2 regions of the Runella sp. R5_40 genome follow, and region 2 is predicted to be linked to the other one. Evidence: riboswitches for the same ligand, from Rfam matches in the RefSeq annotation. Region 2 holds a riboswitch; the other holds the start of a gene.
The links. Region 2 has a riboswitch for thiamine pyrophosphate ahead of AC23N5_RS30310 (class I SAM-dependent methyltransferase). Riboswitches for the same ligand answer to the same signal wherever they lie in the genome.

Region 1 (16,253 bases), on a different contig from region 2:
CCCGCCCAACTGATTCTCAACCATCATTATTGACCTTCCGCGAGGTGCAAACGCTCTTCCATGAGTTTGGTCACGCTTTGCACAGCATGATGTCGCACGTGAAATACGAAACTGTGAGCGGTACCAGCGTATCGTGGGATTTTGTGGAGCTTCCCAGCCAGTTTATGGAAAACTTCTGCACTGAACCAGAAGTATTGAAGCTTTTTGCGAAACACTATCAAACGGGCGAGGTGATCCCTAATGAGTTGATTGAGAAAATCAAAGCTTCGTCTAACTTCCTTTCGGGCTTAGGAATGGCGCGCCAAATCAACCTTGGCCTAACCGACATGGCGTGGCACAACGGCGAACCTACAGGTGCATCAGTAGCTGAAGTAGAGAAAAAAGTAGCCGAGCAAACCGACCTTTATCCGATTGTTCCTGGTACGGCGGTGAGTACGTCGTTCTCGCACATTTTTGCGGGAGGATACTCAGCAGGGTACTATTCGTACATGTGGTCGTCGGTATTGGATGCTGATGCGTTTGAAGCCTTTAAGGAGAAAGGCGTTTTCAACCAAGACGTTGCCAAATCGTTCCGCGACAATATCCTTTCAAAAGGAGGTACTGAAAAACCAATGGTCTTGTACAAGCGTTTCAGAGGTCGGGAACCAAAACCCAACGCCATGCTAAAACGCGACGGGTTAGCCTTATAAAACAAAAGAGCCGCTCTGATCGAGAGCGGCTCTTTTGCTAGTTAAGCGACAAACGTCGCCTCCTAAAATACTGATTAAGGATGAAGGTGTACTTGTCACTAAAACGTTCATAGCACCAAGCACGTAATTGCTTAACATCTTCCGGCAAAAGCACCTTTAATGCCTTACGTAACTCTTTTTCAAACAGTTTCTTGTCAAAACTCACTTTCACAAGCACGGTTTTGATGAACTCTAACATAGTTGCCATAATCATAACAGGATTTTAACGAACGCTAAGAGAATGATGGAATAAGTACTTTCACAAAATTAACGTCAAAGGTTAGGGGTTTTATACGCCCAGTGTGTTAATTTTGCATTAAAGATAACGATGAAACAGGGGAATTTATATATACTTTTTTTAATTTTTTTTTGCACTATATCTTCATCGTGGGCGCAAAATGACGAAAACCCCTTTTCCGTTGAATTTAGCGGGACTGAGATAGGTATTAACGAACCTTTTGTCATCTCAGTAAAAATCACAGATATTGACCCAATCCCGCTTATTTCGTTTCCTGATAACATCAAAAACTTTCAAAAGCGAGAAAGTTCGCGGTCGAGCTTCACAAGCAAAGTTGGAGGAAAAACCGTTGTCACCTACACCATTTCCCAAAACTACTACCCCATCAAAACGGGAACATTCTTCACGGGGCCGCTCGAAATTTTGGTGAATAAACAGGTATTACGTTCGGAAGGAACGTCGGTGATAGTAGGAAAAACCGCCAATTCGGAAGAATCGGCTGACGAAACGGAGGCCATAGATTCCGAATTGGCCCAAGAAGCGACTACGGGCGCGTTCTTGTCGGTACGGGTAGATAAACGCAAAGTATATGTCGAAGAAGGGTTCAACCTACGGCTTTCGCTGCTTGTTTCGGAAAGTAATGCTACTGAAATGGATTTTTTTGAGGTAGAAAAACAACTCGAAAAAATTCTTAAAGCCCTCAAACCTACCAACTGTTGGGAAGAAAATTTCGGCATCCAAGAGATTCCCGCCATTCCAATTCTGATTGGCGGCAAAGCTTTTACCGAATACCGCATTTACCAAGCGTCGTTTTTCCCCCTTAATAATCAAGCCATTCGGATTCCAGCCGTGACGCTGACAATGCGCGTAATGGCCAAAAATCCGTCGGAAGGAAAAACGCCTTCCTTTCTGAGTTTCTCGTCTCGGCCCGTGTCAATCCAAGTCCAAACCCTGCCTACTCACCCGCTTCGCAATCAGGTATTGGTAGGAAATTTTCGGCTTGAAGAAAAAATTAGCACGACTCAACTAGAAACAGGCAAAAGCTACCGTTATGATTTTAAAATCATTGGCGACGGCAATATCAAGTCGATTCAAGAGCCTACGTTTACCAACAAAGCCCTGTTTGATGTTTATCCGCCCGATGTAGAGGATAATATTTTGCGAAAAAAGGGGCAAATTGCGGGCGAAAAAACATTTCGTTACCAAATCATCCCCAAACAAAACGGATCTTTTGACCTGAGCAACAACATTTTTTGGGTATTTTTTAATCCTCAAAAGCAAAAATACGACACGTTGCACTCGACCTTAAAGCTGGTTATTACGGGAAAAAACATTCAAAATACCCAACTAGCGGGGGAAACGGTGGAGTCGATTTATAACGGAATTGAACACTGGGACACCACCAAGTTTGTGTTTGACTACCAAAAAATCATTCGCAATGTGGCCAACGTTTTGGTCGTCCTTATGTTAATAAGTATGTTTCTTATCTTTCGGAAATAATGAGTAGTACCTACGGAAAACTTTTCAAAATAGCCACTTTTGGCGAATCACACGGCGCCGCCATCGGCGTAGTTGTTGAAGGCTGCCCAGCGGGTGTTCCTTTCGACTTGGCTTTTATCCAGCAAGAACTCGACCGCCGCAAACCAGGCCAGTCGCGCATCACTACCCAGCGCCGCGAAGCCGATACCGTGCAGGTATTGTCGGGCGTTTTTGAAGACAAAACAACAGGCACTCCGATTGCCATGATGATTTGGAACGAAGACCAACGTAGTAAGGATTACTCGCACATTTCCCAGCAGTTTCGTCCTTCTCACGCTGACTTTACCTACCAAACCAAATACGGCGTTCGCGATTATCGCGGTGGAGGGCGCAGTTCGGCCCGCGAAACAGCCGCCCGCGTAGCCGCAGGTGCGCTGGCCAAATTGGTCCTGAAAGACCTCGGCGTCGATGTACAGGCGTACGTATCGCAAGTAGGAAAACTCAAACTCGACAAAGAATACCACGAACTCGACTTGTCGCTTACCGATACCAACGCCGTACGCTGCCCCGACCCTGAAATGGCTCAAACGATGTTTGATTACATCGACGACATTCGCAAACAAGGAGATTCGATTGGCGGTGTGGTCAGTTGTGTCGTCGCAGGCGCGCCCGTAGGTTGGGGAGAACCCGTTTTTGACAAACTTCATGCGGAATTGGGCAAGGCGATGTTGAGCATCAACGCCGTCAAAGGCTTTGAATACGGCAGCGGTTTTGCTGGCGTAGAACTGCAAGGCTCGGCCCACAACGATGCTTTTTATACAGACGAAACGGGTCGCGTTCGTACCCGTACCAATCATTCGGGAGGAATTCAAGGGGGAATTTCCAACGGCGAAGACATTTTCTTCCGCGTGGCTTTTAAACCCGTCGCGACCATTATGCAAGACCAAGAAAGTGTGGATCAAAACGGTGAATCTATTACGGTTCAGGGTAAAGGCCGCCACGACCCATGCGTGCTGCCACGGGCCGTACCGATTGTCGAAGCCATGGCCGCGCTGGTGCTGGTTGACTTTTATCTACGCGATAAAAGCGTTAGGCATAATTTTTGATAGTATGCTACTTTATCGTAAATTTGTTGTTTATTAAACGTACATTTTGCTATGAAATTTACCGTATCGTCGTCCGTATTGCTAAAGCAACTTGCCGCAATCAACGGCGTCGTTTCAACCAACCCTATCGTACCGATTCTTGAGAATTTTTTATTCCAACTCGACGGTGGTTCGCTTACCGTTACGGCCTCTGATTTACAGACCGTAATGATTACCGAAATCCAAGTAGAGTCATCGGACAAAGGAGCGATTGCCATACCTGCTAAATTACTTTTAGATACTTTACGTGGTCTTCCAGAACAGCCCATTTCCATCAAAGTAGATAGTGATACGTTTGGAATTGAAATCGTGTCTGAAAACGGCCGCTATAAACTCTCGGGCGAAAATCCGATTGATTTCCCTAAGATTCCATCGGTCAACCGCGCCTTTTCGGTAGAGCTGTCTTCTACCTCCCTCATGAGTGCCATTGTAAATACCATTTTCGCTACTAGCACCGACGAACTTCGTCCTGCGATGACGGGGGTATTTTTGCAACTAGGCGCCAACCACGCAACGTTTGTAGCAACCGACGGCCACCGTTTGATTCGCTACCGCCGCTTTGATGTTAAATCGGCCGTGGATACAACCATGATTATTCCGCGCAAAGCACTCAACTTGCTCAAGTCATCGTTGCCTGACAACGTTCCTGTCAAAGCAGAGTTTAGCCAATCGAACGCGTTTTTTAGCTTTGCCAATATCAAAATGATTTGTCGGTTGATTGACGAGCGTTTCCCTGATTACGAAAACGCCATCCCAACCAATAACCCGAACGTGCTGACCATCAGTCGCGGCGAAATCTTAAACTCACTCCGTCGTATTTCGATTTATTCAAACCGCACGACGCACCAAATCCGTCTTAAATTGACCCCTCCAAATGAATTGGTCATTTCGGCCGAAGACTTGGATTACTCAAACGAAGCCAACGAGCGTTTGCTTTGTGAGTACAATGGCGACGAAATGGAAATTGGATTCAACGCGAAGTTTTTGATTGAAATGCTCAACAACGTTAACTCAAACTCCTTGTCGTTTGAGTTGTCGGCGCCCAACCGCGCAGGTATCGTTGTTCCGCTCGAAAAAGAAGACGACGAAGAGATTTTGATGCTCGTGATGCCAGTGATGCTCAATACCTACGCATAAGGGATGAAATCATCAAAAGAATTACTAATGCCGAGTCTCTCGGCATTTTTTTTGACCGTACTGCCTTTCATTACCAGTTCGGCGGTAGGTTGGTGGCTCGTTCAGAACGAGGGTTACATTCGGAGTTTTAGCGCGACCGAGTGGTTCATTGCGTCGTTGGTATGCGCGTTGGCTTGTGCCTTGGCTCTCACACCTCCTACCCTTTTGGCCTTTGTTTTTGGGTATTTTCTAGGTTGGATTGCGTTGTTACCATTGATCTTGCTAAACCTCGCCGCTATCGCGCTGGTGTACGCCTTCGTGCAGCGCCTTAACCGCGATAGTTTGTTACGTTATTTGTCGCAGTTTCCCAAAGTAGCGCGTTTTCTCCAACGCATCCACGGGGATGAAATTCGCTTTGTATTTTTCACCAAACTTTCGCCTGTCTTGCCTTTTGCCCTTACCAATCTCATGTTTGCGTTGATGGGGCTACGCTTTCGGAACATCATTTGGGGAGGGTTTTTAGGCATGATTCCCCGCACGGCGCTTGCGGTGTGGGTCGGGATGGAAGCCCAACAAATCAAACAACTCCTTCAAAACCCCAACCAAGGACTTGAAAGTAGAGTTATCATCATTGGCTTGGTCATTCTTTCCGTCGTTGGATTGCTTCGAGTAGTTGCTCCTAAAAATCAACAAGATACTACTAGCGATTATTGAGCGTTAAAGAGCAAACCTCTTTGCCAATGAAAACTGTAGCTATTTGCATCTTTCTCCTAATCAGTGGTTATCTCTTTGCCCAAAGTAAAAAAGGAATTTTACTAGGCTATCACGAAAGTATTCACGCCTCTAAAAACGAGATTTCGTTCCGTCATAGCCCCCAAGTGGGCTATTTTTTGCGTCAAAAATGGCTCGTAGGGGCTTCTCTTCCGCCTTCCTACAGAAGCCAAACACTTCTCAATACGTTTCTATCTCCCGATGAATATGTCCAAAACAAAGGAATCGTTTCACCGTTTGTCCGACGGTATCTATTTGACGATGCCAAATGGCAATTTTTCTTACAAGGTGCATTCGATGTATATCGGTTCACGTCAACAGCAGTTGCGTTAAAGAATCAAAGTAACCGATGGAACTTAGGAAGTTCATTTACCCTTGGGCTCACGCATTTTGTAGGCACCTCTGTGTCCCTTGATTTTTGCTACGTTCGCCCCCTTCTCAAAGGCCGAATTGAAACCCTTCCTATCAACAAGACCCCTTATCTTAAATTGGGCATTAATTATCACTGGAAGGTAAAAAATAGCCTTAAAAAAGTCCGTTAGGCGAGGCGTACCAAGTTTTGAAAACTTTTTAGACAAGCCATTCCAAGTTTTGAAAACTTGGAATGGCTAGCTTTTCCACCACTCCGCTACTTTATCCACAAGTCGATGATGGCCTGTGGATAATACCACTACAGGGATAGAAGGGAGGCGTTTGGTGAGGGGTAAAATGTATTTTTGTGGCAAAAGAGCATCGTACTTTCCCAAGAAAATCCGTACATCTACGTCATACTTTTTTGCCAATTCCGCAATCAGCGCACAATCGGGGCGAATCGTACTGAAACCAATCCACGAACGATAGACTCGCTCACGTTGGGCGGGAGTTGCGAGTGTGGATTCAGCAAATTTGACGGCACTTTTGTTCACTAAACCCACTTTTATCAAGACATCTGCCAAGGTTTTGAAGGAAGAGAGGTTATGAACAAAAAAAGAGAACAGCTTTTTTGTCCCCCAAAAGCGCGTTGCCAAACGGTACCACGGGCTTTCGGTGATGCCGTCAGGAGCTAGTAACCAACACGATTCTATCTGAGGAGCCAACAGCTGAAGCGTCGCTAAGGCAAACTTTCCACCCATACTAAAACCCATCACCGAAAATCGCTCAATACTTTGCTCCGACAATACTTCGTCGATGTACGCTTTCCACGCCTCCATCGACAGTTTTTCATCCGTCAGGGCAGGGCTTTGGCCGTGAAAAGGCAAGTCAAATAGGTAAAAGGTATATTGGTCTTTTAAAACTTCGACCAAGGGAAGAAAACAACGGTGGTCTTGGCCAATGCCGTGGAAGGCGAACATAACTTTGGGGCCATGTCCGTGGACAAACCTTACAGGTTTTGGAAACCTGTAAGGTTTAGAATGAGGATTAGAATGATTAGTATCCGATGCTCGTATCATCGCCACGCGGGTCAGAACCACCTTCCAATGTCCCGTCGGGACGGATTAAAATGCAATCCATTCGGCCAATGGTATTTCGTTGCATTTCAAGAATATACCCTTTTTCCTGCAAACGTTTTATGACCGACTCCGTAAACGCGCCATTTTCAAACGTCGTTTTGTCGGGCAGCCATTGGTGGTGAAACTTGTAGGCATTGACGGCCTGCTGCATGGTCATACCATGTTCAATGACATTCAAAATCGTTTGAAACACCGACGTGATAATCGTTGAGCCACCTGGAGTTCCTACCACCATGTACAGTTTTTTGTTTTTCTCCAAAATCGTCGGCGTCATTGATGAAAGCATTCGTTTGCTGGGCGCAATGGCATTGGCTTCGTTGCCAATCAGGCCAAACATATTTGGAACGCCAGGTTTGATGCTAAAATCATCCATTTCGTTGTTCATCAAAAAGCCACCTCCTTTTACAATAACCCGACTTCCATAGCCTCCATTAAGGGTTGTCGTGATGGATACCGCATTCCCTTCCTTGTCCACAATCGAAAAGTGCGTTGTTTCTAAGCTTTCATAACCAGGAATAAGCCCCCCGTCAATTTCTTTGCTGTTGGTTGCTTTGTTAAACGTAAAATCCTTCCAGCGATTTTTTAAATATTCGTCTGATGTCAATTCTTTGATAGGCACCTTTACAAAATCAGGGTCTCCCAAAAACTTGGCTCGGTCGGCATACACGCGACGTTCGGCTTCAATCATTACCTGAATCGTAGAATCGGAATGCCAGCCCCAACGCTTGAGTGGATATGGCTGAACAAACTTCATCAATTGCAACAACGCCACTCCCCCACTCGATACGGGCGGCATCGTAATCAACTTATAATCTTTAAAGTTCCCCACTAAAGGTTCACGCCAAGTAGCATGGTATTGAAGAAGGTCTTCAGCCGAAATAATGCCTTTGCCTCGCTCCATTTCGGCCACTAACAAAGCCGCCGTTTCACCTTCATAAAATCCAGCACGGCCTTTTTGTTGAATACGGCGCAGGGTTTGTCCAAGGTCTTTTTGAACCAACAAATCTCCTTCTACCCAATCTTTTCCATCAGGTCGGCGGAAATACGTCGTATCAGTATTTAGTTTTTTAAGGTCATTTTTAATTCGGTTAAGTCCCGTAGCCTCTTTTACGGTCAGCACAACTCCCTTTTCGGCCAAATCAATGGCAGGTTGGAGCAACGTAGCCCACGCAAGTTTCCCAAACTTTTTGTGGACTTCCACCATTCCGTCCACCGACCCAGGTACACCACTTGCCAAGTGTCCCGACAAGCTTAGACCTTGGATAACATTCCCGTCGGCATCGAGGTACATGTCTTTATGGCCTTTGAGCGGGGCTTTTTCCCGAAAATCAAGGGTATAGTTTTTGCCTTTTTTGGTGCGATACACAAAAAAGCCCCCACCGCCGATGTTTCCAGCCGCAGGATGCACCACTGCCAAGGCAAACTGAACCGCAACGGCGGCATCGGCGGCATTTCCACCGATTTTTAAAATTTCAACCCCTACCCTAGAGGCTTCTGGATGCGCTGATGCCACCATGCCATTTGAGGCGATAACTCCTTGTCGGTCAGAATAAAAAGGCTTTTGAGTTGGGTCTTCGGTCAGGAACTGGTAAAACCCTTTACTTTCTTTCACATCTTGTGCCAAAGAAAGTGAGCTAACGAAGGTAGCTGCTACCAAAAAATAGGAAAGTTTGTTCATAGAAGTGCTAAGGTGAATATTTCGGGTTTCAAGTTACAAAAAGTATTTTATTACTGATAGTAGGCCTTCCCGTTCCGTAAAAATAGCCTCTCAATGGCTTTTGAGAAATTTACCCTTCTGACCGCAAATTTTAATCTGTCTTAATCTACATCAATTTTGCTTCCAAACGAAAAGTTTTACAAATTGCAAGTTAATAACCCTACTCCACAACATAAGCATGTCTAACTTTAACGATGATGAAAACTTCAGTTTTGAAGAGAACTTCGACCCTGAGGAAGCTAAACACAACTATGAACAAGAAAGAAGCCGCGTAGAGAGCCTTCCCATTATGAAACAAGCCCGTGAAATCTACAAAATTGTAGATTCACTTATGTCTCTTATTGAAGACGACGGTTGTTTCATGGATCACTACCGCGAGACCATTTTTCAGGATGCTGCCTTGATTCGCGCAAAAATTGCGGCAGCGGAAGGGGCTGATTTGTACAGCCTACGAATGGAAAATGCTGTTCTTGTTAAAATTCACGCACGGAGCTTAGAAGCTCACACCTATGGCCTTGAAATGATGGATTTCAAGGAAGTACATTACCTTGAAGTATTACGCGAAGCCATCGAAGATTTTCGATTGCTTTTTATTCAATGGGTTGCCTCGTTTGACAAGGCCAACGACATTCAAGACAACTGGGGCCAACTGTTTTGCTAAAAACAAACCGCCCGCTGCAAGCACAATGTGTTAGATAGAATTAGCGGCTAAATCTCAAATAAAAAACCTTTAGCGGCTAATTCTTGATAACGCTTTTCATCAAAACGAAAAAAATACGCTCCTCTCCGCGACGTCCCTTTCTGCTTCTCTTTTAATTTCTGTAACAGGTTCATGTTCAGAATCTTTTTGCTAAAATTTCGTTTATCTAACGGCCGTCCCAAAATCGACTCGTAGAGATTTCGCAGCTCAAGCATGGTAAATTTATCAGGCAAAAGCTCAAACCCAATTGGCTGGTAACGCACCTTGCGGCGGAGCTGTTCGAGGGCTTTTTGAAACATCTGGAGGTGGTCATAGACCAAGTCAAGCTGCGGTATTTGGGAAATAGGATGCCAAGTAGCGCCATACTCGTGTGACAACTTGGGCAAGGTTGGCTCTACTTCGATGAGGGCATAGTAGCAGGTCGTTATTACGCGCTCGGTAGGCACGCGATACACCGCTCCAAAGGTATATACCTGCTCCATATAGACATTATCAAGCCCCGTGAGACGCTCTACGGTATTGCGCGCGGCGTCATCAATGTTTTCTTCAGGATGCACAAACCCGCCCAATAACGCCCAATAGCCCTTGAATGGGTCGTACAAAAAGCGGTGCAACAGCACGTGCAGCTCAGTGCCGTAAAATCCAAAAATGACGCAATCGACCGAATTGAGTAAACCAACCTCCCCTTGGTGGTAATGAGGACTAGCAGAGGCATCGCGGAATTGTGCAATAGCCGAAGAGGCAGAACGAGCGGGGAACGAATCGAGCATGGAACTGAGTACAAATAGGTTGATGACCTAAAAAGCTACAATGAATTTAAAAATACCGTATTTTTCATAGCAATCACTGCACCTAACGGCTGCTATTTATTGGCTTTCGGTACAGGAAAAGCCACATCTGCTAGAAATTCGTATATTTGATGCCACTAAACAATATTCTCCTATTCCATTCCGTTTTTGACACAGCAAAAAACCAACAGTAATGATCCTACTTCAAGCGCAAACCGCCGTTGACTCCGTAGCTACCGCAGCCTCCGCACAAGGAATTTCTCTATTTGATTTAGTAATGAAAGGTGGTTGGGTAATGATTCCCCTCCTCATCATGTTTTTCCTGACGTTGTTTTTGATCATTGAACGCTGGCTCGCCATCAACGCCAACGGCAAACTCGACGAAAGCTTTATTGATAATTTAAAGGATTTTATTCAACAGGGAAACATCAAATCGGCCGAATCGCTTTGTCGTAATCAACGTTCAGCAGCAGGTCGTATTTTTGAAAGAGCCATTGGCCGCATCGGTTATTCGATCAAAGACATCGAAAGCACCATCGAAAACGCCAGCCAAATCGAGTTGTCTCGCCTTGAAGGCAACCTTTCCTATTTGGGGGTTGTGGCAGGTATTGCACCCATGTTAGGGTTCGTCGGAACGATTTCGGGTATCATCAATATTTTCTACAGCATTTCTCAATCAAACGACTTCAATATCAGCACCGTAGCAAGCGGTATGTACGAAAAAATGGTAACATCGGGAGCAGGTTTGATTGTGGGTTTGATTGCCTACATGGGCTATCACTTGTTGAACATGAAAATCGACCGCATTGCCCTTAAATTGCAATCAGGCGCGTTTGATTTCTTGGATGTGTTGCAAAAGCCAATCACTCGCTAATTTTGTCAAACGCATTGCTATCATGAAAATACGCCGTAAAAGTAAATTTGCCCCCGAGGTATTTACCCATTCTTTGAACGACATCATGTTTTTCTTGATGTTGTTCTTCCTCATTATTTCGACCATGGTCAACCCCAACGTCATTAAGCTCATGTTGCCCAAGGCGTCGGCGGCCCAACAAATGCAGAAAAAACAAACCACCGTGGCGGTCGATTCTGAAAAGAACTATTTTATCGACCGCAACCCCGTTGCCAAAGACCAACTAGAGACCCAACTCGCCGCTATTTTTAACGGTGTAGAAGATAAAACGGTCATTCTACAAGTGGATCAAACGGTTTCGGTGCAAGACCTGGTAGATGTGTTGGCCATCGGTGCCAAACTCGACATCAAAATGGTGATGGCGGTCAAAAAATAAGTGCCAGATTTAAAGCTTTACGGCCACTGCTTCGGGATATCTAGCGTTCGCGCGTAGTTTCTGGGGCAGTGGCTGTGTATATAATCGAGTAGCTGCTGCACATCTCGTTCAAAGTCCACGTAATAATCCGTGTCAAATTTGGCCAGTTTTTTCATCAAACTGTCGGCCTTCTTCGCAATGTACTCCGCACACGAATCGCTTTTACTGTTATGAACGCGTAACATCTCGGACTGATACTCAAAGAACGTGAGCAACAAATAAATCGTCAGTTCAATTTCGCCGTATTTATCTTTTGTAATCTTAATATGCTGGCTTATGTCCCCGCTAAAAGTCCGCATGTCCATCATCATCCAACCTGGACTATCGTGGGTCATTTTGGCTACTTTCAGAATCCGTCGTTTGATGTCGTCGCGGCGCTCCTGAACGGTATCTCCTTGTTCTATCAATTCAAACTCCAACCGTTTGACCAGCATATCATCTTTTGCCACCAAACGCAACAAGAGTTTGTCTTTTTCTTTTTGGGGCATGGCAACAATAGCCCTCTTCAATTCGTCTTCCAGCGCCATCTGCTAACTCTCTTTAACTGTTTATAGAATGTGAACTTCCCGAAAGTTTCAGACTTTCGGGAAGCTTACTTCTGAAGTTATATTCCTTTGTAATTTTTCATTTTCTGTCGTTTCTCTAACTCCTTCACAATCTCACCGTAGATACGCTCCATAAAGGCTGGATTGGTAGAATAGAATTTATAACTGCGGTTGTACGCCACGGAATCTGTCCCGTATTTCTTAAAAATTTTGCTTTTCAAATACTCCGTAATTACCGTAGAGGAATCGAGCGAAGGCATGTTGAGCCGCCCAATTCTTGCTTCTAACAAGTGAATATCGGTCAAGATTTGTGACATTTTCTCTTCCGAAAGCGTCCCTTCGGGAACTTGGGGTTCGTCTTTGCACCCAGAAAGCAAAGCTCCAAGCAGCAAAAAAGAAAATAAAAGGCGAGGTATCATGGCCGATTTTTGTATTTTTGAACAGTTACAGCGACAAAATTACGAATGATTGAGCAATTTATAACGAAGATTCGCCAGTACGAAATTCGGATTCGCAAAGCGGTCAATGCCGACATGCGAGGCAGTTTCCGTTCGGTTTTTAAGGGGTCTGGTCTGGAATTTACCGACCTTCGCGAATACCAATACGGCGACGACGTTCGGACGATTGACTGGAACGTGTCGGCCAAAGGCCACGGGACGTTTGTAAAAATCTTTCGCGAAGAGAAAGAACAAACGGTTTTTTTCCTGCTCGATGTCAGTGGCTCACAGCAAGTAGGCGACGCCACCCAGTCAAAACTCAATACGGCCAAAGAGATTTGCGGGGTGTTGGCGTTGTCAGCCATTCAGGAGGCTAGTCACGTGGGATTGTTGTGTTTTTCTGACCAAAAAGAAAAATACATTCGCCCCTCCAACGGCATGAAACACGGTTATCAGTTCATTACGGAACTTTACAAACTGAAGCCCCAATCGACCAAAACCAACCTTGCCGACGGCATTTTATTTACACTTAACGTACTGAAACGCCGAAGTGTTGTCATTTTCATTTCTGACTTTATTGACACCAACTACGAACACAGCTTGCGTGCCCTTGCTCGTAAACACGATTTGGTGATGATTCACCTGCGCGACCAACGCGAAACGAATTTGCCCCCTTTGGGTATCATCCCGATGCGTGACCCCGAAACCAATAAAACTACGTGGGTGAACACCTCTTCGCCTTGGTTTCGGAAACGGATACGCCACGAGTTTTCACAATTGGGGCAAAAAATGGAACAATTTTCTCGGCAAAACGACATCAATTACGTCGGTATCGATTCCAAAGCGGACTACGTTGGGCCGCTGGTAAAACTCTTTAAAGTCCGACGACAACGATAATTTAAACTTGGAAAGTCTATCATTCATCGCCAAACGAGACTTTCCAAGTTCTCGAAAATAAACTTGGAAAGTCTCTCCTAAACACCACATTAGTTGAAAAAGCTCTTTTTATTTTGTTGGCTAATTGCCTCCCAGCTCCACGCCCAGACGCTTGATTCTCGCCTTTTGGAACAAGTATATGGTTCGCCACAGCCTGCCGACGTTCGGTTTGAGAAATTCATTTCTTCTACCACTACGCCCATCGGGCTCGGCCTTCCTGTGGTTTATTTAGCCTCTGGTTTTGCCACCAAAAACAAAACCTTACAACAACACGGCTGGCACGCATTGGGGAGTTTTGTCGTGGCCAGTTCTATTACCCAAATTACCAAACGAATTGTATTGCGAGAACGACCATTCGTTGCTGAACCCCAACGATTTACCGCGCGCATTCCAGAAGAAGACCTCAACTATTCGTTCCCCTCGGGGCACGCTACAACGGCCTTCAACGCCGCTACTACCCTGACTTTACATTACCCAAAATGGTACGTAGCGGTTCCTGCCTACGCTTGGGCCAGTGCCGTGGGGTATTCGCGCATGAGACTGGGACTTCACTACCCCAGTGATGTCTTGGCAGGAGCGGTCACAGGAGCCGCAAGTGCGTGGTTGACGTACAAAATTCAACAAAAATGGCTACGTCGGAAAGCAAAATAACGTTCAGATTTGCATTTTTCTAAGTTATGCGCTTACCTTTGCGTTGCTTTTGCGCAAAAGCATATCTCAAAAAGGGGTGCCCCAAAATGACGGGCTGAGATCATACCCTAAAACCTGATCTGGGTAATGCCAGCGGAGGGAAGTTACAATGCGAAAATTTACATCTTGGTTTTTGGCCCTAGCAACGGGAGTGTTGCTTTGCGTGCCTGCACTCGCCCAACTTAGCGTTTCGGGCAAAATCGTTGACGCGGAAGACGGAAAACCTTTGCCAGGAGCTACGGTTCGGGCAGGAAGTTTTAGGGGAACGGTAACAAACGAAAAAGGCGAGTTCTCTCTCAAAGATTTACCTAAAGACACTGATTTATTGGAGGTTTCGTACGTTGGCTATGAAGCTAATTTTATCAAAGTTCAGGACGTTGACAAAGTGATTAAACTGCAACGTAGCACTTTCAACGCAGACGAAGTCGTCATCAGTGCGACTCGTGCCAACGCGAAATCGGCAGTGGCTTTTACAAATGTTGGCAAACTTGAACTCAGCAAACAAAACCTCGGGCAAGACCTGCCTATTTTGCTCAACTTCACGCCGTCGCTTGTCACTACTTCCGACGCAGGTGCGGGAGTTGGCTACACAGGAATGCGCATCAGAGGAACGGATGCAACGCGTATTAACGTGACTATCAACGGAATTCCGTACAATGATGCCGAAAGTCAAGGGACATTTTGGGTCAACATGCCCGACTTTGGCTCGTCGGTAAGTAGCGTACAAATCCAGCGCGGTGTGGGAACATCCACCAACGGGGCTGCCGCTTTTGGGGCCACCGTCAACGTCAACACCAACGAATTTAGAAAAGAAGCCTACGCCGAAATCAACAACTCGGCGGGTTCGTTTAACACCTTCAAGCATACCGTATTGGCAGGAACGGGTCTTATCAACAACCATTTTACGATAGATGCTCGTTTGTCGAAAATCACCTCCGATGGCTTTATCGACCGCGCCAAATCCGACTTGAAATCGTTTTACTTGTCGGGGGCTTATTTTGGTAAAAAGAGTTCTGTCCGTTTCAATGTTTTTTCAGGGCGAGAAATCACCTACCAAGCGTGGGAAGGAACTCCCGAAGCCCGCCTTAAAGGCGATCGCGAAGGGATTTTGGCCTACATCGACCGCAACGGCCTTAACGACCGCGACGCCCAAAATTTGCTTAATTCCAACAGCCGTACGTACAATTTGTACCTCTACGACAACCAAGTGGACAACTACCAACAAGATCACTATCAGTTGATTTCGTCGCATACACTTTCTAAAAACTGGACATTTAACCTCAATGGTTTTATGGTGAAAGGACACGGTTTTTATGAGCAATTCCGTGACAACGATAAACTGAGCAACTATAAATTACCCAACGTTGTGGTAGGAGGTCAAACCATTAGTCGGAGCGATTTGGTACGTCGTCGTTGGTTGGACAACTCATTTTACGGAACAACCTTTTCATTGGATTACAACAGTTTCAAAAAGCTTACCGCCAACATCGGTGGAGGTTGGAACCAATACGACGGCAACCACTTTGGAGAAGTTATTTGGGCACGCTACGCCAGTACCAGCGCCATTCGTCAGCGTTACTATGAAAACGTTGGGCTAAAAACGGACTTTAACTTGTACGGAAAAGTATATTACCAACTTACCGACAAACTCAACGTATTTGGCGATGCCCAACTACGCACGATTGGCTATTTTGTAAAAGGAGACGATAACCAGCGTCGTCAGCAAAATCACGACGTTAATTACAACTTCTTTAACCCTAAAGCAGGCTTGACATACCAAGTATCGGAAAGCAGCACAGCTTTTGCTTCGTTTAGCATTGCCCACCGCGAACCCAACCGCGATGACTTTACCGAGTCAACACAACAAATCCAACCCAAACCTGAGACGTTGCAAGATTTGGAACTAGGCTATCGTTTTCAGAAAGGTCGGGTAGCGGGCTCGATTGGCGGGTACTACATGAATTACAAGAACCAATTGGTGGTTTCTGGACAATTGAACGACGTGGGTAATCCCATCAAAATCAACGTTCCCGAAAGTTACCGCGCAGGGATTGAGCTAGAAGCAGGCGCTCAACTTCACAAGCAATGGAAATGGAACCTAAACGCGACATTTAGCCGCAACAAAATCAAGAATTTCACTGAATA
Region 2 (16,253 bases):
ATCATGGGCTCTGGCAACCGCGACGAAAGTGTATTTCCGAACGGAGAAACCTTGGATATTGAGCGTACGAATGCCAAAGAACATTTATCGTTTGGGAGCGGAATACACTATTGTTTAGGTGCTCCGTTGGCCAAATTAGAGTTTAAAATCGTACTGGAGGAGCTGACAAAACGCTTTCCGCAACTCCAACTCAAACCCAATCAGACATTTGAATTTGCTTTCAATACATCGTTCCGCGCACCCATTGCGCTGGAAGTTGAATGGTAAGTTAAAAGGACAATTCGCAAGTAAATGAAACATACCCTTTTCTTCAAGGACGCCACTCCCAACGACTACGTTTTGCTGGGTGGCAAAGGGGCGAGTTTAGCCAGTATGACCTGCGCCAACCTGCCCGTACCCATCGGTTTTTGTGTGACTACTCATGCCTATGAAGCCTTTTTGCATGATAGTGGGCACGGCGAAACTATTTTCCAAAAAGTAGCTTCGATTCCTTTTGAGAAAGTGTCCGAATTGGATGCTATTTCGGCCCAAATTCGCCAACTCATCATTGCGTCTGAGCTGCCTGCTGAGGTTGCCGAGAGCATCAGGCAGTCGTACCGAGCGTTGTGTGAACTATGTAACGCAAACGATGATTTGCCCGTGGCGGTTCGGTCGAGTGCTACGGCCGAAGACCTTCCCGATGCGAGTTTTGCGGGACAACAAGATACTTATTTGTGGGTAGTGGGAGAGGAGGCGGTTTTGGAACACGTTCGTAAATGTTGGGCAAGCTTGTTTACCTCTCGGGCCATCAACTACCGCCGTGACCAAAAAATCGTCGAAAACGAAGTGCTGATGAGTGTAGTGGTTCAGAAAATGGTGAATGCCCGTACCGCTGGCGTTGCCATGACGCTCAACCCCACCAATGGCGACCGCTCCACCATTGCCATCGACGCCGCTTGGGGCTTGGGTGAAGCCGTGGTGTCGGGAGAAGTGACGCCCGATAACTACTTGGTTGACAAAGTAATGATGCACATTGTGAAGGCCAATATCCAACACAAACACATCGAACACGTCCCTGATAAAGTGAGCCGAAAAGTGCTAACTCGTGAAGTCCCAGAGGACCGTGCCTCGCAGCCTTCGCTTACCGAATCAGAGGTAAAGGAAGTGTGCCGAATGGCTAAAATCATTGAAAAACACTACAAATGCCCGCAGGATATTGAGTGGGCCATTGATGCCGATTTGCCTGAAGGACAAAATTTTACGCTACTTCAAAGCCGTCCAGAAACGGTTTGGTCGCAGAAAAAAAACACCACTGCTCCTGCTTTCAAAATGGGCATGGAAGGCTTAGTAGGAAGCCTCATCAACCCTTTGGCAAGCAAAAAATAGAACGAGTAATGAATGACGAATTATTTGAATAACGAGTGACGAATTGTCATCATTCGTAATTCGTCACTCGGATCATTCCTCATTTAAAAAGTCCATTCTTAAACCACTTTAATCAATCAAACCAATGTCAGCAACCAAGTTCATTAGTCCCTACGACGATAAAGCACCAGCGGGTTCGGAAGGGTGGAGGGAGTTGTATCCCTACTACATGTTGTTTCACGACAACCTCAAAGAACGCGAAGAAGCCAAGTTTTTCTTTTGTGATTCTCAGCACTGGCCTAACGTTTTTAAACCTTTTGATGCCATTACGGTCGAATTTTTTGTTCGCTGTTTGGGGGCTTACAATACGCGTCAATGGCTGATTCCGCCTGCCAATGGTGTGGATTTTAAGATTCACAATGGCTATTGCTACATGAGTCCAGTAGGGGTGTCTCCCGAATTGATAGGCGACCGAGTGCCACAGTTTTTGGAGCGTGCGGGGCATTACTTTATGAATTGGAACGACTTGTTGGATAATTGGCATCAGAAAGTTCAACGAGTGATTAAAGACATGGAAACGCTCAAATTTGAGCCACTTCCCGACGTAATTTCCATCGAAGACGTAAAAGGGGGAGTAGGAACCGACCCAAGTTTGCAACTATCTCAAAATTACAATCGCCTTATTGAGCTGTGTTATGAAGTGTGTATGTACCACTTCGAGTTTTTGAACTTGGGTTATGCCGCATACTTAGACTTCTTTGGTTTTTGTAAAGAATCTTTCCCAAATATTCCTGATTTGGCCGTAGCAAAAATGGTGCAAGGGATTGAAGTGGATTTGTTCCGCCCCGACGAAGAGATTCGCAAATTAGCCAAGTTGGCCATCGAATTGAATGTATCGGCGGTGGTGTTAGAAAACGACGTCAATGATGCTTTGTCCGCACTTGCAACGAGCGAAAATGGGCAACAATGGTTGGCTGCTTGGGAGGCAGCAAAAAATCCGTGGTTTAATTTTACCTCTGGCAACGGGATGTATTCGTCAGACAAGTACTGGCGCGACCACCTTGATATTCCTTTTGGGTACTTAAAAACCTATACAGGTCGTTTGCTCAAAGGTGAGAACATCGACCGCCCTACCGAAGCCATTGCGGCAGAAAGAGAGCGCATCACCGAAGAATACCGCGATTTGCTCCCCAATGATGAAGCCATTGCGGCTTTTGAAGGGAAGTTAGGCTTGGCACGTTTGGTGTTTCCGTACGTTGAAAACCATAATTTTTACATTGAACACTGGTCGTTGGGCGTATTTTGGCGCAAAATGCGCGAGCTTAGTGCTATTTTCCAACAGGCGGGTTTTTGGAGCGATTTGGAGGATATTTTCTACTTCCGTCGGGAGGAAATATGGCAAATTATCTTCGACTATGGTAATGCGTGGGCGATTGGCGTGCCGTACATTGGCCCCGATTATTTGCCCCAAGAAATCGAACGCCGCAAGGGAATTTTGGCAGCGTTGGCGACAGCCCCTCCAAAACCAGCCTATAACGAACCTCCAGCGGTGATTACGGAGCCTTTCACGATTATGTTGTGGGGTATTACCACCGAAAGCGTTCAAAGTTGGCTAGGTGGAAGCGACGATACAAGCTCGCTCAAAGGCATGGCGGCGTCGCCAGGGGTAGTAGAAGGAAGAGCGCGGGTGATCACCTCAGCCGAAGACCTTGACCAACTCGTGGAAGGTGAAATCTTAGTCACCCGTGTGACGGCACCTAGTTGGGCTCCTGTTTTTGGGAAAATCAAAGCAACGGTGACTGATATTGGCGGAATGATGTCGCACGCAGCCATTGTGTGCCGTGAGTATGGACTGCCAGCCGTAACGGGGACGGGGTCGGCAAGTACGGCCATCAAAACGGGCGACTTAATCAAAGTAAATGGTTCAAGCGGCGAAGTGCTGATTGTAGAAGCAGCTTGATAGGAATGACGAATCATCGAATGACGAATGGGTGAATAAAAAATGGCCAATAGTAAGACATTTGCCCATTCGTTTTCAATACCTTTTGAAATTGTTATGACAAAATACGCTCTTATCTTCAAGGCTGCGGAAACGTATATGCGCGTTCGTAAAAACGACGTCCATATTCCGCTTTCGTTTGCGTATGCCCTCCGATTGTTGGAGTATTATCCCGACGCCGATGCCGATTTAGTGGCGGCGGGTATCATTCTTCACGACATCGGTTGGTATTCCATCGACGAAGATGATATTTTTAAAAAAGGGTTTCAGTCAGAAAACTTTATGCAAAGCGACGTTCGGTATCTGCACGAATCAGAGGGCGTACGCTTGTCGGAAGGAGTGCTAAAAGGACTGGGTTATGAGGAGGCATTTATAAAAAAAGTAGCTGAAATCATCGACGGACACGATACACGGAGTTTTGCCAAATCGTTGGAAGATAAAATCGTTCGGGATGCCGACAAGCTGTGGCGCTTTCACGTAGTGGGTGTGAGTGTAGCGGCTGATTGGTTTAAACTAACGCCCACGCTTTACGCCAATCGCCTCGAACGCGACATCATTCCGCTGTTAGATTTGCCAGAATCGGTCGAAATGGCCCAAGCAGATTTAGCCGAAACCCGTAAAATGTTGCTTTGCGAGATACTTTAAACATATGAATCACTTCATCAATAATAATGACCACGTTCCTGACTCTGGGCAGTACATTGAGGTTTTAAACCCATGTACCGCCGAGGTCGTGGGAAGGTGCGCCCGAGGGAATGGGTTGGACGTGAATTTTGCGTTAGAAAGTGCCCAAAAAGCATTTCGACAATGGAAAAAACAACCGACGGCCCAGCGGGTCAAATTACAACATGCGGTGGCCCAACTGATGCGTAAAAATGCCACGGAACTTGGTGGTATTTTAGCCAACGAACTTGGGCGACCCATAGCAGGTTGTATTCATGAAATAGGCCGTAGTGCCGACCTGCTGGATTTTTATGCCGAAGAAGCCTTACGTCTCAAAGGAGAAATTCCGCTTCATAATTTGGAAGGAGAAAAGGCACTGGTCGTACGTGAACCCATTGGCGTAGTGGTGTCTATAACGCCCTTTAACTATCCAATTACGCTCCTTTGTATGAAAATTGGGGCAGCGCTGCCTGTGGGTTGTACGGTAGTGGCCAAACCTTCCGAGGATACCCCTCTTTCCACCTTGCGACTTGCGGAGTTGTTTAAAGAGGCGGGTTATCCAGAAGGCGTATTGAACGTCATTACGGGCTATGGCCACGAAATTGGGAATGCTTTGATTGAACATCCTATTACGTCAAAAGTCGCTTTTACGGGCGGAACTGCAACGGGAAAACGAATAGGGGCATTAGCGGCAAGCCTCAACAAACGAATTACGCTCGAACTCGGTGGGCAGTCGCCCGTGATTGTCTGCGAAGATGCCGATTTGGCGATAGCTTGCCCTGCCATTGTCAAACACGCTTTTGCCAACAGCGGACAATTTTGTTACCGAGTGAATCGGATGTATGTTCATGCAACCATTTATGAGCAGTTTGTTGAACAAATAGTAAAATTGACCCAAAAAATCAAGGTTGGATTTCCTTTTGATGGCGTGGACATGGGACCCTTGGTGAACCAAAAAATTTACCAAAACAGCGAACTTCAAGTTGCAGATGCGCTTAACAAAGGAGCTACCGTACGAACAGGTGGAAAACGCCTGACGGGAGAAATGTACGACCGAGGTTGGTTTTTCCCTCCCACGGTTATAGCAGATGCTAACCATGGCATGAAAATTATGACCGAAGAAACCTTTGGTCCCGTGGTCGGTGTCATGAAATTTTCGACCATCGACGAAGCTATTTCGCTCGCCAATGATTCTGACTATGGATTAGCCGCTTATGTTTTTTCCCAACAATTGGGAACAGGATTACGCATAGCAGAGGAGTTGGAAGCAGGTTCGGTGTGGGTTAATAACATTCACCGTTCGTACCAAGATGTTCCTTTTGGAGGAGTAAAACAAAGCGGTGTTGGTCGCGAAAAAGGACATTACGGTTTGGAAGCTTACACGGAGTTAAAAACGATTTATCTTAATTATTAGCAACGTGCCTGTCGTGTCGAGGGTTTCGTGCCATGCGGAGGGTTTCTCAAAACCCGACTCTGACTGCGACGTGTGTTGTGTATGTAAAGAATCCGTGTCCCGTGCGGAGGGTTTCTCAAAACCCGACCCTGATTGCGACGTATGGTGTGTGTAGAGAATCCGTGTCCCGTGCGGAGGGTTTCTCAAAACCCGACCTTGATTGCGACGCTCGGGTTTTGAGAAACCCTTCACACACACAAGAACCATTAAAATAAACCAAAAATGAGTGATTTGTTAGGCCAATACAGTACGTTATGGCAAGCAGCTAAGCCTCACCTCAACGTTCGTTCAAACGATGTTCATACGTTGGTAGCGATGACTTTTGCCAAACAACTGCTTGATTATTACCCAGAAGCAGAGGCAGAAATCGTCCTGCCTGCCATTTTGCTACACGATACGGGTTGGTCAAAAGTCCCTCAGGACAAACTTTTATTAGCATTTGGTCCAGGAGCAAAATACCCCGAAATCCAACGACTTCACGAAGTGGAAGGGGTAAAAGTAGCCAAAGAAATAATGATGGAGGCAGGGTTTGATACAACTCGCATCGAAGCAGTTGCTCAAATCATAGATGGGCATGATACCACGTCTGTAGCCCGCTCATTGAACGACGCCGTGATGAAAGATGCCGACAAATTGTGGCGTTACTCATCGGGCGGGATTACCATCATTCAAGGGTGGTTTGGCATTACGCGAGCGGAAGTTCACGAGATTTTACAAAACTACGTCTTCCCGACTTTGCTGACCGATTTTGGGAAACGCATGGCCAAGTCCATGCTAGATGCAGAACGCATAGAATTAGCCTTTAAAGAAGGTGAATTGTAAAACCCAGAGCCATTAAAAAGAAATTAGCATGAAAGAGAAAGTAGTCATTATTACAGGAGCCGCAGGAGGATTAGGACGTGCTTTCGCGTTGGGATTTGCCAGTGCTGGGGCAAAAGTAGCTGTCTGTGACTTGAATCTTGCAGGAGCCGAAGAAACGGCGGCCATGGTGGGAGAAGATGCCTTGGCGCTGAAAGTGGACGTAGCCGATGAAGCCTCAACGGAACAAATGGCTCGTACGGTCATAGAAAAATGGGGGAGAATAGATGTGTTGGTCAACAACGCCGCGATTTATGCCACCATTCAACGAAAGCCATTCTATGAAATTACCGTCGCTGAGTGGGACTTGGTCATGAATGTAAACCTAAAAGGGGCGTGGTTGTGTACCAAAGCCGTTGCAAAGCACATGATTCAGGAGCATCGGGCAAGTACGGCCAATAGCGAAATGAGTACGGGTAAAATAATCAATATTTCATCGGCAACGGTCATGAGTGGTTCGCCCATGTGGTCACATTATGTGGCCTCCAAAGGGGGCGTGATTGGGTTAACGCGGTCGATGGCCAAAGAATTAGGCGAGTTTAACATCACCGTCAACGCGATTGCTCCAGGATTTACGTTGACCGATGCTAGTTTAAATTTGATTGAAAATGCGCAGAAATACGGCGTGGAACGTGGCGCAATTAAACGTTCTTCTACGGCCGAGGATATTGTAGGGACAGCCCTTTACCTCGCCTCGTCGGCCTCTGATTTTGTCACGGGCCAAACCATTGTGGTGGACGGAGGGAAACAGTTCCTTTAGATTAAAACGATTATACGATTTACGATTAATTCGATTATTTTAGTAGTCTTATTTATTAATCAAATTAATTAAATCGCATGAAAGCTGACGAATTTAAAGCAAGAACCCAAAAGCTAGCTCTTCGGATTGGACGATTAGCTGACGCCCTTCCTTCGAGTAGGAGTGCAGATATTTATGGTAAACAACTCATTCGCTCATCCTCGTCAGTAGGAGCAAATTATCGAGCTGTTTGTAGGGCAAAATCGCTGGCAGACATGATAAATAAGCTTAAAATTGTTGAAGAAGAAGCAGATGAAACACTCTACTGGCTCGAACTTGTAACTGAATCAAACTTAGTGCCGCGAGAAAGGATAGCTGACTTGATGCGAGAGACTAATGAAATACTATCCATGGTTGTAGCATCGTTGCGCACCCTTCGAAAGAAAAAAAGCAAAGGTACCGACTAACAAAAGATAATAATTTTGAACTTAACTATAATTGATTTTCGCAAAATCGAAATAATCGCAAGTCGAAATAATCGTAAATCAAATTAATCCCTATGCCTCACATTACTTACATTGAACCGAACGGAACGGCAAAGACGTATGATTTGCCCTTGGGAGCTAGCCTTATGGAAGGCGCTGTACAAAATGGTGTAAACGGTATCGTCGCCGAATGTGGCGGCTCCTGCATGTGTGCCACTTGCCATATCTATGTCGATGATGCGTTTTTGAGCCAATTGCCTGAAATGGAGGAAGAAGAAAACGAAATGCTAGATAGCGCTACGGCCGAGCGACGGCCGAATAGTCGCTTGGGATGTCAAGTGCGGGCAACCCCAAAAGTAGATGGCTTGATTGTTCGTATTCCTTCAGTACAATAGCGTTTTTAACATGAAAAAAGTGGTTATCATCGGAGCAGGGCATGGAGGTGTCCAAGCGGCTACTTCTTTGCGCGAAATGGGCTTTGAAGGAACGATACAATTGATTGCCGATGAAGCGCATTTGCCGTATCAGAAACCTCCATTGTCAAAAGGTTTTCTTAATGGTAAACAAACCGTTGAGAACCTACTATTTCGGAATGCCAATTACTACGCCGAACATCACATTGAGGTAATTGTTGGGGAAAAAATAGAAGCAATTCAGCTTCATAACCAGACCGTAACCTCATCAACTGGACATACATTTGAGTACGACTATTTGATACTTGCCACGGGTGCTCGTAATCGGGAACTTCCGAAGGCTATTGCCTCCAATGCGCTGTATTTAAGAAGTATGAGCGATGCTCAACAACTGAAATTAGCCCTTGATGTTGTAGAAAGTGTAGCCGTAGTAGGTGGTGGTTTTATCGGATTAGAAGTAGCTGCTAGTGCTGCTGAAGCTGGTAAGCAGGTGACAGTTTTGGAGGTGCAAAATCGACTTATGGCACGCGTATTGCCGCCCGTTTTGTCGGAAGTGTTTCTCAAAAAGCACCAAGAAATGGGCGTAAATGTACAGTTAAATGCCACTGTTTCGGCGGAAGCATTGGCTGAGTTTGATTTGGTCGTCGTGGGGATTGGGGTTGTTCCAAACCAAGAACTTGCCCAGGAGGCAGGTATTGAGTGTCAAAATGGGGTTTTGGTCAATGAGTATCAACAAACTTCCGTTTCCAACGTCTATGCCATTGGCGACTGTGCGAGTCATTACAACCGTTTCGCAGGAAAACAGTGTCGTTTGGAGTCGGTGCAAAATGCAGTGGATCAAGCCAAAATAGCGGCAGCGCATATTTGTGAAAAGACGCAGCCGTATGATGCCGTACCGTGGTTTTGGACCAATCAGTTTGACCTTAAATTGCAAATGGCAGGCATCAATTCGGACTACGATTCGTACGCCTTTCGAGGAGATTTAGTGGCTAATAAGTTTTCTATTTTTTACTTTAAAGAAAATAAACTGGTGGCGGTAGATTCTCTAAATCGCCCTGCTGATCACTTGGCAGCTCGCAAATTGATTCAAGCGGGTATCACTCCCACCAAGGAACAAGTGGAAGACGCAACCCTCAAATTGATAACATCCTGATTGATAACCAACCCCTCACAATCCGCGCGCATCTGCGTTTTTATTCTTTAGCGAGTTCGGCGGGGGAACCGTTAAAAAGCAATGTGTCCTTATTTTTTAGCAGTATCCCCAAAAACCAAAATCACCGAAATCAAACTAGCAACAACCGCTCCAATCGCCAATGGTAAAACGCCGTTGGTCAACTGACTACTAATGACGGCTCCAATTCCTGAACCAATAAAAAAGAAGATAGTGCCGTCAACTGCGGCTGCCAAACCTGCATTTTCACCCATAAACTCTAGGGCTAACGCCCCACTATTGGGGTCACCAGCGGTAGTGAACGCCATCAATAGCGCTATCATCACAAAGAGATAGACCATCGGTGGAGGATTTCCCAACAACAGCACACCCCCAAGCAACACCGATGCTGTCGCTAATTTCCACGAATAATAACTTAAAATCACCGCCCCGAGCGACGGCGCAATGACGGGCGTGAATAAAAACAAGGTTAGCACTAGAGACATGACTCTGGCCATTTCGTCGCCCGCATATCGGTCGCGAACAGAAGCGATAGAAGTCATAAATACTGCCGCGGCTCCCATGCCTGAAATAAACCGAAAGAAAAACATCCAATTCAAACTGGGCGCATAGACCGTGGCGAATCCGCTCACAATGTAGAGGATAATTCCAAACCGTAGGATAGGCAATCTTCCCATTTTGTCGGTGAGGTAGCCAAATACAATTTGCATAATTTGCCCCATAAAGAAAAAAGTAACCAACCTGTCGGTTTGGGCAACGTCGTTTCCGACGGCAAAATGGCGTCGAACTTCCGCAAAGGCTGGTAGCATAATATCAATACCCAATTACTTCCATCATTTCTTACCATTTGGTAATTGCAGTGATTTTGGGCATCCCTACTTTTGCCTAAAACAAAAGTAATCGCCATGAAAAAAGTATTAGTCACTGGAATAACAGGTTTCTTAGGGTCGCATACGGCCATTCAACTACTCGAAAAAGGCTACGAAGTCGTAGGGACGCTCCGTAGCCTCCAACGTGCCGACGCCATCAAAGCTGTCATTGGTCAGCACACTGCCAATACCCATTTACTGAGTTTTGCGGAAGCGGATTTGAGTAACGAAAAAGTGTGGATGCTACTTACCAAAGGAATGGATTACGTACAACACATTGCATCACCGTTTCCAAGAGAGTTACCCAAAAACGATGAGGAACTAATAGAGCCTGCTAAAAACGGTGTTCTCAATATTCTGAAAGCTGCCTCAAAAAACGGTGTTAAACGAGTTGTGTTAACGTCCTCTTCTTCAGCTATTTTGTATGGAAGAGCAAAAAATGACAAAAACGTTGTTCTTGACGAAAATACATGGACAGACGTCTCCAATTTGGCAGATACCACTCCTTATTTCCGAAGTAAAACCATTGCAGAAAAGGCCGCGTGGGAGTACATAAAAACCGACAAATCGGGCTTAGAACTTACGACGGTTCTTCCTGGGGCAATTTTAGGCCCTGTGTTAGAAGAAGACTTTGGAACTTCTGCAAACATTGTCATCAAAGCATTGGACGGAACCATGCCAGCTTTACCTGCTATTGGTTTCGATATGGTGGACGTGCGTTCGGTCGCTGAGTTACTGATTTTAGCCATGGAAAAACCCCAAGCGGCTCATCAACGTTACGCGGGTTCAGCAGGATTTATTTCGTTCAAAGAAGTGGCTCAGCTTTTAAAAACTGCCTATCCTCGTCGAAGGATTCCTTCGTTTCTATTACCCAATTTTGTGGTGCAACTTTTTTCACTGTTTGACAAAACCCTCCAGCCCATTTTAGTAGATTTAGGCGTCGAACGAAAAATCAATAATTCAAAAGCAATCAACGAACTTGGATGGCGCCCCCGCACTAACCGAGAAGCTGTACTTGCCTGCGCTGAAAGTGTTTTAAAACTTGGGATAGTCCAATAGAATAGTATGAATAAACTCAAGTCAGCCCTTCAATTTGGTGGAATTCTGGGCGATGATAGCATCCAGCAAGTGCTCAACCACGTCCACTTAAAAACCCTCAAAACAGGAGAATATTTTCTCGAATTCGGAGCCGTTGCGCACGAAATTATGTTTGTGGATGAGGGTATTTTACGTAGTTATGATACTGGAAATCAGGGCGAAGAAATTACTAAGTATTTTGTTCGCCCTAATCAATTTTATGCCGACTTGGAGAGCTTCTACAATTTAACTCCTTGTGAAAATGCCATTCAAGCAGTGACACCTGCGAAAGTTTTGGTAATCAGACGCAAAAACTGGGAAATATTTAATGAGACCATTCCTAATTTTTATATTTTTACCAAAACCATTATTGAAGCCACATTTCTTACCAAAATCAAAGACAATGACTTCCTGAACTATGGCACGGCTATGGACAAATACCTTGAGTTACAAAAACGTTATCCCGAAATTTTGCTCCAAGTTCCACAACAATACGTCGCTTCTTACCTCAAAATAACCCCGCAATCATTGAGCAGAATCCGCAAGGAGTTAGCTACTAAAGAACGCCCTTGAGTTGCTGCGTTGCTTTTTCTTTCGCTTCGAGGCTCAATTGACTTTCCCATTTTACAAAAAAAGGTTGTTCCAATTGGGCTTCGCGATAATTGTCAGGAATCAAAATGGGTACTCCGTGGATAATGGGATACAGTCGGTTACAAGTTGGGCAAGTCAGTAATCCTTCGTGAATAAGGTCTGGTTCTTTTTCGGTAAAAACTTGTAAATGAAGGTCGCTTTTATCAAATGGGCAACACAACTTAGAGAGAAAATGGGTTGTCATCGGTGGGTTGATTTAAAAGTGAATGGTAATTCAAAACAGCCTCGGCAGGACTTGACGTCCCCATAATGGCCGAAACCAAGGCGATTCCGTCGAAAGGCAACGAGTGCAAACGCGGTAAGGTCAATTCATTGATTCCCCCCGCTAAAAATACCTTTCCTTGGTAAAATTGACGGGTATTTTGGATGGTTTCGGAGGTGACTAACGCGCAACTCGTACTTGTTTTGGACGGAAAAACGGAGCAATAAGAAATATAATCAAGCGAATGCTGTTCGGCCCATTGTAATTCTTCAACGCAGTTAGAACAGGTCATTCCCCACAGTAAATCGGGGCGTTGTTTTTTTAAGGCGGGAAGTGTTTCATTGGGTTTGTCGAGGTGAATTCCCTCGAAACTCCTCCATTTTAGATACGCCAATCCTTCATTCAAAAACAAAGGTACGTGAGATGCTCGGGTCAATTCATGCACTTGCTGAATCACCGCAAGTGGAGCTGAAACACCCCGCCAGTTATGCCAAAGTTGAACCGCAAACAAACCGCCCCGTAGCGCTTGCTCAATTTTTTGGAGCAAAAGCGATGTGTTGAGGCTTGGGTCGGCAATTAGATAGATGCTTTTTTTCATTTCCAGCCTTTGTGATATGCCCCAAAAAATGCCGCCCAATACGGGTCTGTTTCAAAATAAGGCAAGGTTTGTCTTTGTTCATCTTCGATAATAGTACGTCCTTCAGAAGAGGCGACAAACTTACCAATTACGGTTGCTGGAAGTCCCTGCTCAACTAACGCTTGAACCACCGCTGTTTCGTGGGCTGGCCTTACCGAAAGTATCATAGAACCTGCCCCAATGCAATAGCGAGGGTCAAGTGCAAACAGCTCACAAACCGCCATTTCTACAGCAGTACGCGGAATTTTTTCATCGTTTACCTCCACGCCAAGCCCACTCGCTACCGACATTTCAAGCACCGCCCCCAGCACACCGCCTTCAGTGACGTCGTGCATGGCGTTGACAACCCGCTGTTTTTCATTGAGTTGTCGAACTACCTCCGCTTCTGTCAAAACTGAGGTTTGGTAAAACAAATCGCTGGCTTTCTGGGCTATTTCTGTGCCCAATCGCTGTTTGACCGTTTCGGGAAAAGACAAGGCCAAAATCGCCACCGACGACATGGCGCACTGTTTGGTCATCACAATCAAATCCCCCGCTTGCGCGTTGTTGGAGGTCAATATTTGATCTTTGGGAGCAATGGTAATCATCGTTCCACCGCCCGCAATCGTTGAATTTTGTCCTTCAATACTTCCCGTATGACCTCCCGTAATGGCCACCCCAATTTGCTGACTAAAGTGGTCGATGTGCTGCCAATATTCCCGAAACTGAGCGTCGGTGATGCTGGTTGGGAGGTTCAACACTGTTTGCAAATACTGGGGCGAAAAACTCGTGGTCGCGATGTCGTTGGCCATCAAATGCACCGATAGCCAAGCCGATTCTTGCAGTCCCAAGGTCGGGATAAGGCTGAGCGGGTCGCTCGTAAGTGCTATTGCTCGGCCGTCTAGCAAATCAATCAATGCCACGTCCACGCCAAAATTCGGCCCGACGAGCACTTCTTTTCGCCGAAAACCACTGTTGGGTAAAATGACTTGTTTGAAGTATTCTTCGTTGATTTTGCCCGCGTTTTCCATCACTACACATCGTTGAATTTGACAAATAAACCAAAGAAATCGCCGTACGGAACGTGCCATTCTTGCACAGGAAACCACTCAGGAAGCCCCGTTGCTTGCCATTCAATTGTATAGCTCCGTCCCTCCAGCGCCTCGTTGATTTTTTGGGTAAGCAGGGTAGGAGTGTAAAACGTTGCGGTAACGTAAAAGGGGTTTTTGCCAAAAGCTTCTTGCACTCGTCGGCGGACGACTTTGGGCGAATTGCGGTTCATCATGCCAAACGCAATGCCGTATTTGGCCACGCGCGCCGCTTCACGGATTACCTGCACGGGGTCGCGGTAGTATTCAAAAGTCGTGATAAATGCGAGGCAATCGAAGGTATGATTTTTGAACGGCATAAAATGGGAGTCGGCCCACACCAAATTTCCCCCAAAAAGATGAACTGCTTGCCCGAGCATAAAGGGAGAAATGTCGCCCCCAGCGGCTTCAATGCCGATTTCTTTCCACCAACGGGTGAAGCGCCCCGTGCCGCAGCCAAATTCGAGCAAGGTCTTGATGCGAGTATCGGAGGTGACAAACCGTCCCATGATTTTCTTCTGCCAAACTTCGGCACGTTTGTAACGGCCTTCGTACCAAAGTTCGTACGTGTCGGTGTGTTCGCGGTTAAAAAACCACTCTTTGCGGCCTTGCCAGTTGCGCAGTGGAGGATTGACAAGGCTTTTTTCGCTCAATTGAAGTTCTTCATTCATACGAGTTGGATTAAAAAATAAAACCTCATTTCTGCACCGAATGCTCGAAATGAGGTTTCAAAACCAGTATGAATACCCCTCTTACGATGGGGCTAGTTCTCCTACGTCTTTTGTCTCCTGCATTCCTCCGCTGGTCCTAACCAGTTCAGGTTCTCGGGTATCATCTCAGCTTTTTACAGCACCCCGTGCATGAAATATGAGCACAAAAGTAGGGAGGAATTTTAAAGTATCAACAGTTTGGCAAAAATAGTTGAACTACGCGCCCATCTCGTCGGCACTTGGGCCATAGACGCCTGGAATCGGAATGTCAAGCAAACGAAGATAGACGCCCAACTGCGCACGGTGGTGAATCATTTGGCCAAAAGTATGGCGAATGGTTTCGTACTTGCTGATGTCCATATATACCACATCGCCATTTTTTAACTGCCAACGCTCTTCAAGCATAACGTCCTCATGTTGGGCAAAGTGAGCTTTTGCTTCTGCCAAGTTTTTATCAAAATAGGCAACGAGTTCTTCACCGCCATTGCAATGATGTGGGTTGTAGGGGTTCTTGGCAAAATCTAATTCGTCTGTAGTGAAAGCCAATGTTATCCACGTTGGTAAATCCGCTACGTGTTCTCCTAACTCCTTCAAAGGCATACTTTTAGCGTGTGGTTTCCAGTCGCCTTTGTCGGCAGGAACAAGTGCCAACATTTTGCGAGTACCGATACTTTCATCTTCTAATTCGGCCAGTAATAAATTAAGTAATGTTTTCATGGTTGTTGTGTTTTTTTGGTAAACTTTCTTTTTGTTTTTTGAACAACACAAAGGTCGGGACAGCCTATGACAACCCTATGTCAGTAGCTTTTTTAGGGGCACAGTTTAAACTTTCGCCCTGTCTTCGCATCTAACCCGCAACACCTTCACCATTAAACAGTCTTTCAACCTCCATGAAAACTTTATCTATTATTTTGGGAATTTTCCTCGTTTTTGCCCTTGCTTGCCAGCCCACACAGCCCGCCGAGCCTACCCTTCGTCGCACCGAAGGGACATTGACCGTAGATGGCCGAAACCGCTTTTATTTAATCAATCTTCCTCCCAATTACGACCAATCCAACGACGTTCCACTGGTCATCGCCCTACACGGCGGTGGTGGGAGAGGTTCGCAAATGGAAAGTGATTATTTATTGACAGATAAAGCCAACGCGGCTCAATTTGCCATTGTCTATCCCGATGGCGTACAAAGCGACGGAATCTTGGGGGCACGCACCTGGAATGCAGGTACGTGCTGCGACTACGCCGTGGAGAAAAACATTGACGATGTAAAATTTATCGGTGTTCTGATTGATGAATTGATAAAAAAATACCCCAACATCAACCCAAAAAAAGTCTATGCCACGGGTATGTCAAACGGCGCCATGATGTGTTACCGCCTTGCGTGTGAGCTTTCCAACAAAATTGCCGCCATTGCTCCCGTCGCAGGAACATTGGCCACCACTACTACCTGCCAGCCAACGCGCCCCGTTCCGATTTTGCACATTCATTCCAAACTTGATGCCAAAGTTCCCTACGAAGGTGGCACGGGGATTTTTGGGTATTACTTCCCGCCCGTCGCCGACGGCCTTTCAGCTTGGGTAAAAAACGACGGTTGCGCTTCAACTAGCAAAACGGTCAACACTTTCCCCAATTATACGCTCACCAAATGGAGCAATTGCACCAACAGTACCATCGAGTTTTATTTTACCAACGACGGGGGGCATTCCTGGCCTGGGGGTGTTAAAAGTCGCGTCGCCGCCGATGACCCTTCCACTGCCATCAACGCCAACGATGTCATTTGGGAGTTCTTTCAACGTTACCAATTGCCGTGAGGGCAAGAGACAAAAGGCAAGAGACAAAAGGCAAGAGGCAAATAGGCAAGAGGCAAATTTGCCCTTGTGGGTCTAAAATTGAATCTCTATGTTAAGTAGCAGACCAA

Region 1: it holds a riboswitch for thiamine pyrophosphate, as region 2 does, so the genes downstream of both, AC23N5_RS06370 (TonB-dependent receptor) here and AC23N5_RS30310 (class I SAM-dependent methyltransferase) in region 2, are expected to answer to the same signal.

Annotation. Positions count from the first base shown of each region.
Region 1 is NZ_JBYFCH010000002.1:370,534-386,786, forward strand. Features, by position in the region: gene AC23N5_RS06285 (M3 family metallopeptidase) at 1-689, shown strand, start outside; gene AC23N5_RS06290 (hypothetical protein) at 727-936, opposite strand; gene AC23N5_RS06295 (BatD family protein) at 1,057-2,466, shown strand; gene aroC (chorismate synthase) at 2,466-3,551, shown strand; gene dnaN (DNA polymerase III subunit beta) at 3,603-4,727, shown strand; gene AC23N5_RS06310 (TVP38/TMEM64 family protein) at 4,731-5,420, shown strand; gene AC23N5_RS06315 (hypothetical protein) at 5,447-6,019, shown strand; gene AC23N5_RS06320 (alpha/beta fold hydrolase) at 6,086-6,808, opposite strand; gene ggt (gamma-glutamyltransferase) at 6,885-8,645, opposite strand; gene AC23N5_RS06330 (hypothetical protein) at 8,863-9,345, shown strand; gene AC23N5_RS06335 (NUDIX hydrolase) at 9,393-10,154, opposite strand; gene AC23N5_RS06340 (MotA/TolQ/ExbB proton channel family protein) at 10,366-11,046, shown strand; gene AC23N5_RS06345 (ExbD/TolR family protein) at 11,069-11,461, shown strand; gene AC23N5_RS06350 (hypothetical protein) at 11,479-12,027, opposite strand; gene AC23N5_RS06355 (DUF4296 domain-containing protein) at 12,105-12,464, opposite strand; gene AC23N5_RS06360 (DUF58 domain-containing protein) at 12,510-13,379, shown strand; gene AC23N5_RS06365 (phosphatase PAP2 family protein) at 13,473-14,069, shown strand; TPP riboswitch at 14,132-14,227, shown strand; gene AC23N5_RS06370 (TonB-dependent receptor) at 14,218-16,253, shown strand, end outside.
Region 2 is NZ_JBYFCH010000037.1:33,539-49,791, forward strand. Features, by position in the region: gene AC23N5_RS30230 (cytochrome P450) at 1-267, shown strand, start outside; gene AC23N5_RS30235 (PEP/pyruvate-binding domain-containing protein) at 292-1,365, shown strand; gene AC23N5_RS30240 (PEP-utilizing enzyme) at 1,490-3,304, shown strand; gene AC23N5_RS30245 (HD domain-containing protein) at 3,401-3,988, shown strand; gene AC23N5_RS30250 (aldehyde dehydrogenase family protein) at 3,993-5,420, shown strand; gene AC23N5_RS30255 (HD domain-containing protein) at 5,682-6,281, shown strand; gene AC23N5_RS30260 (SDR family NAD(P)-dependent oxidoreductase) at 6,310-7,077, shown strand; gene AC23N5_RS30265 (four helix bundle protein) at 7,155-7,523, shown strand; gene AC23N5_RS30270 (2Fe-2S iron-sulfur cluster-binding protein) at 7,616-7,936, shown strand; gene AC23N5_RS30275 (NAD(P)/FAD-dependent oxidoreductase) at 7,947-9,107, shown strand; gene AC23N5_RS30280 (MFS transporter) at 9,197-9,934, opposite strand; gene AC23N5_RS30285 (SDR family oxidoreductase) at 10,031-11,053, shown strand; gene AC23N5_RS30290 (Crp/Fnr family transcriptional regulator) at 11,060-11,644, shown strand; gene AC23N5_RS30295 (Trm112 family protein) at 11,628-11,906, opposite strand; gene AC23N5_RS30300 (thiamine phosphate synthase) at 11,884-12,522, opposite strand; gene AC23N5_RS30305 (AIR synthase family protein) at 12,519-13,571, opposite strand; gene AC23N5_RS30310 (class I SAM-dependent methyltransferase) at 13,574-14,299, opposite strand; TPP riboswitch at 14,405-14,495, opposite strand; gene AC23N5_RS30315 (DinB family protein) at 14,555-15,055, opposite strand; gene AC23N5_RS30320 (CE1 family esterase) at 15,229-16,146, shown strand.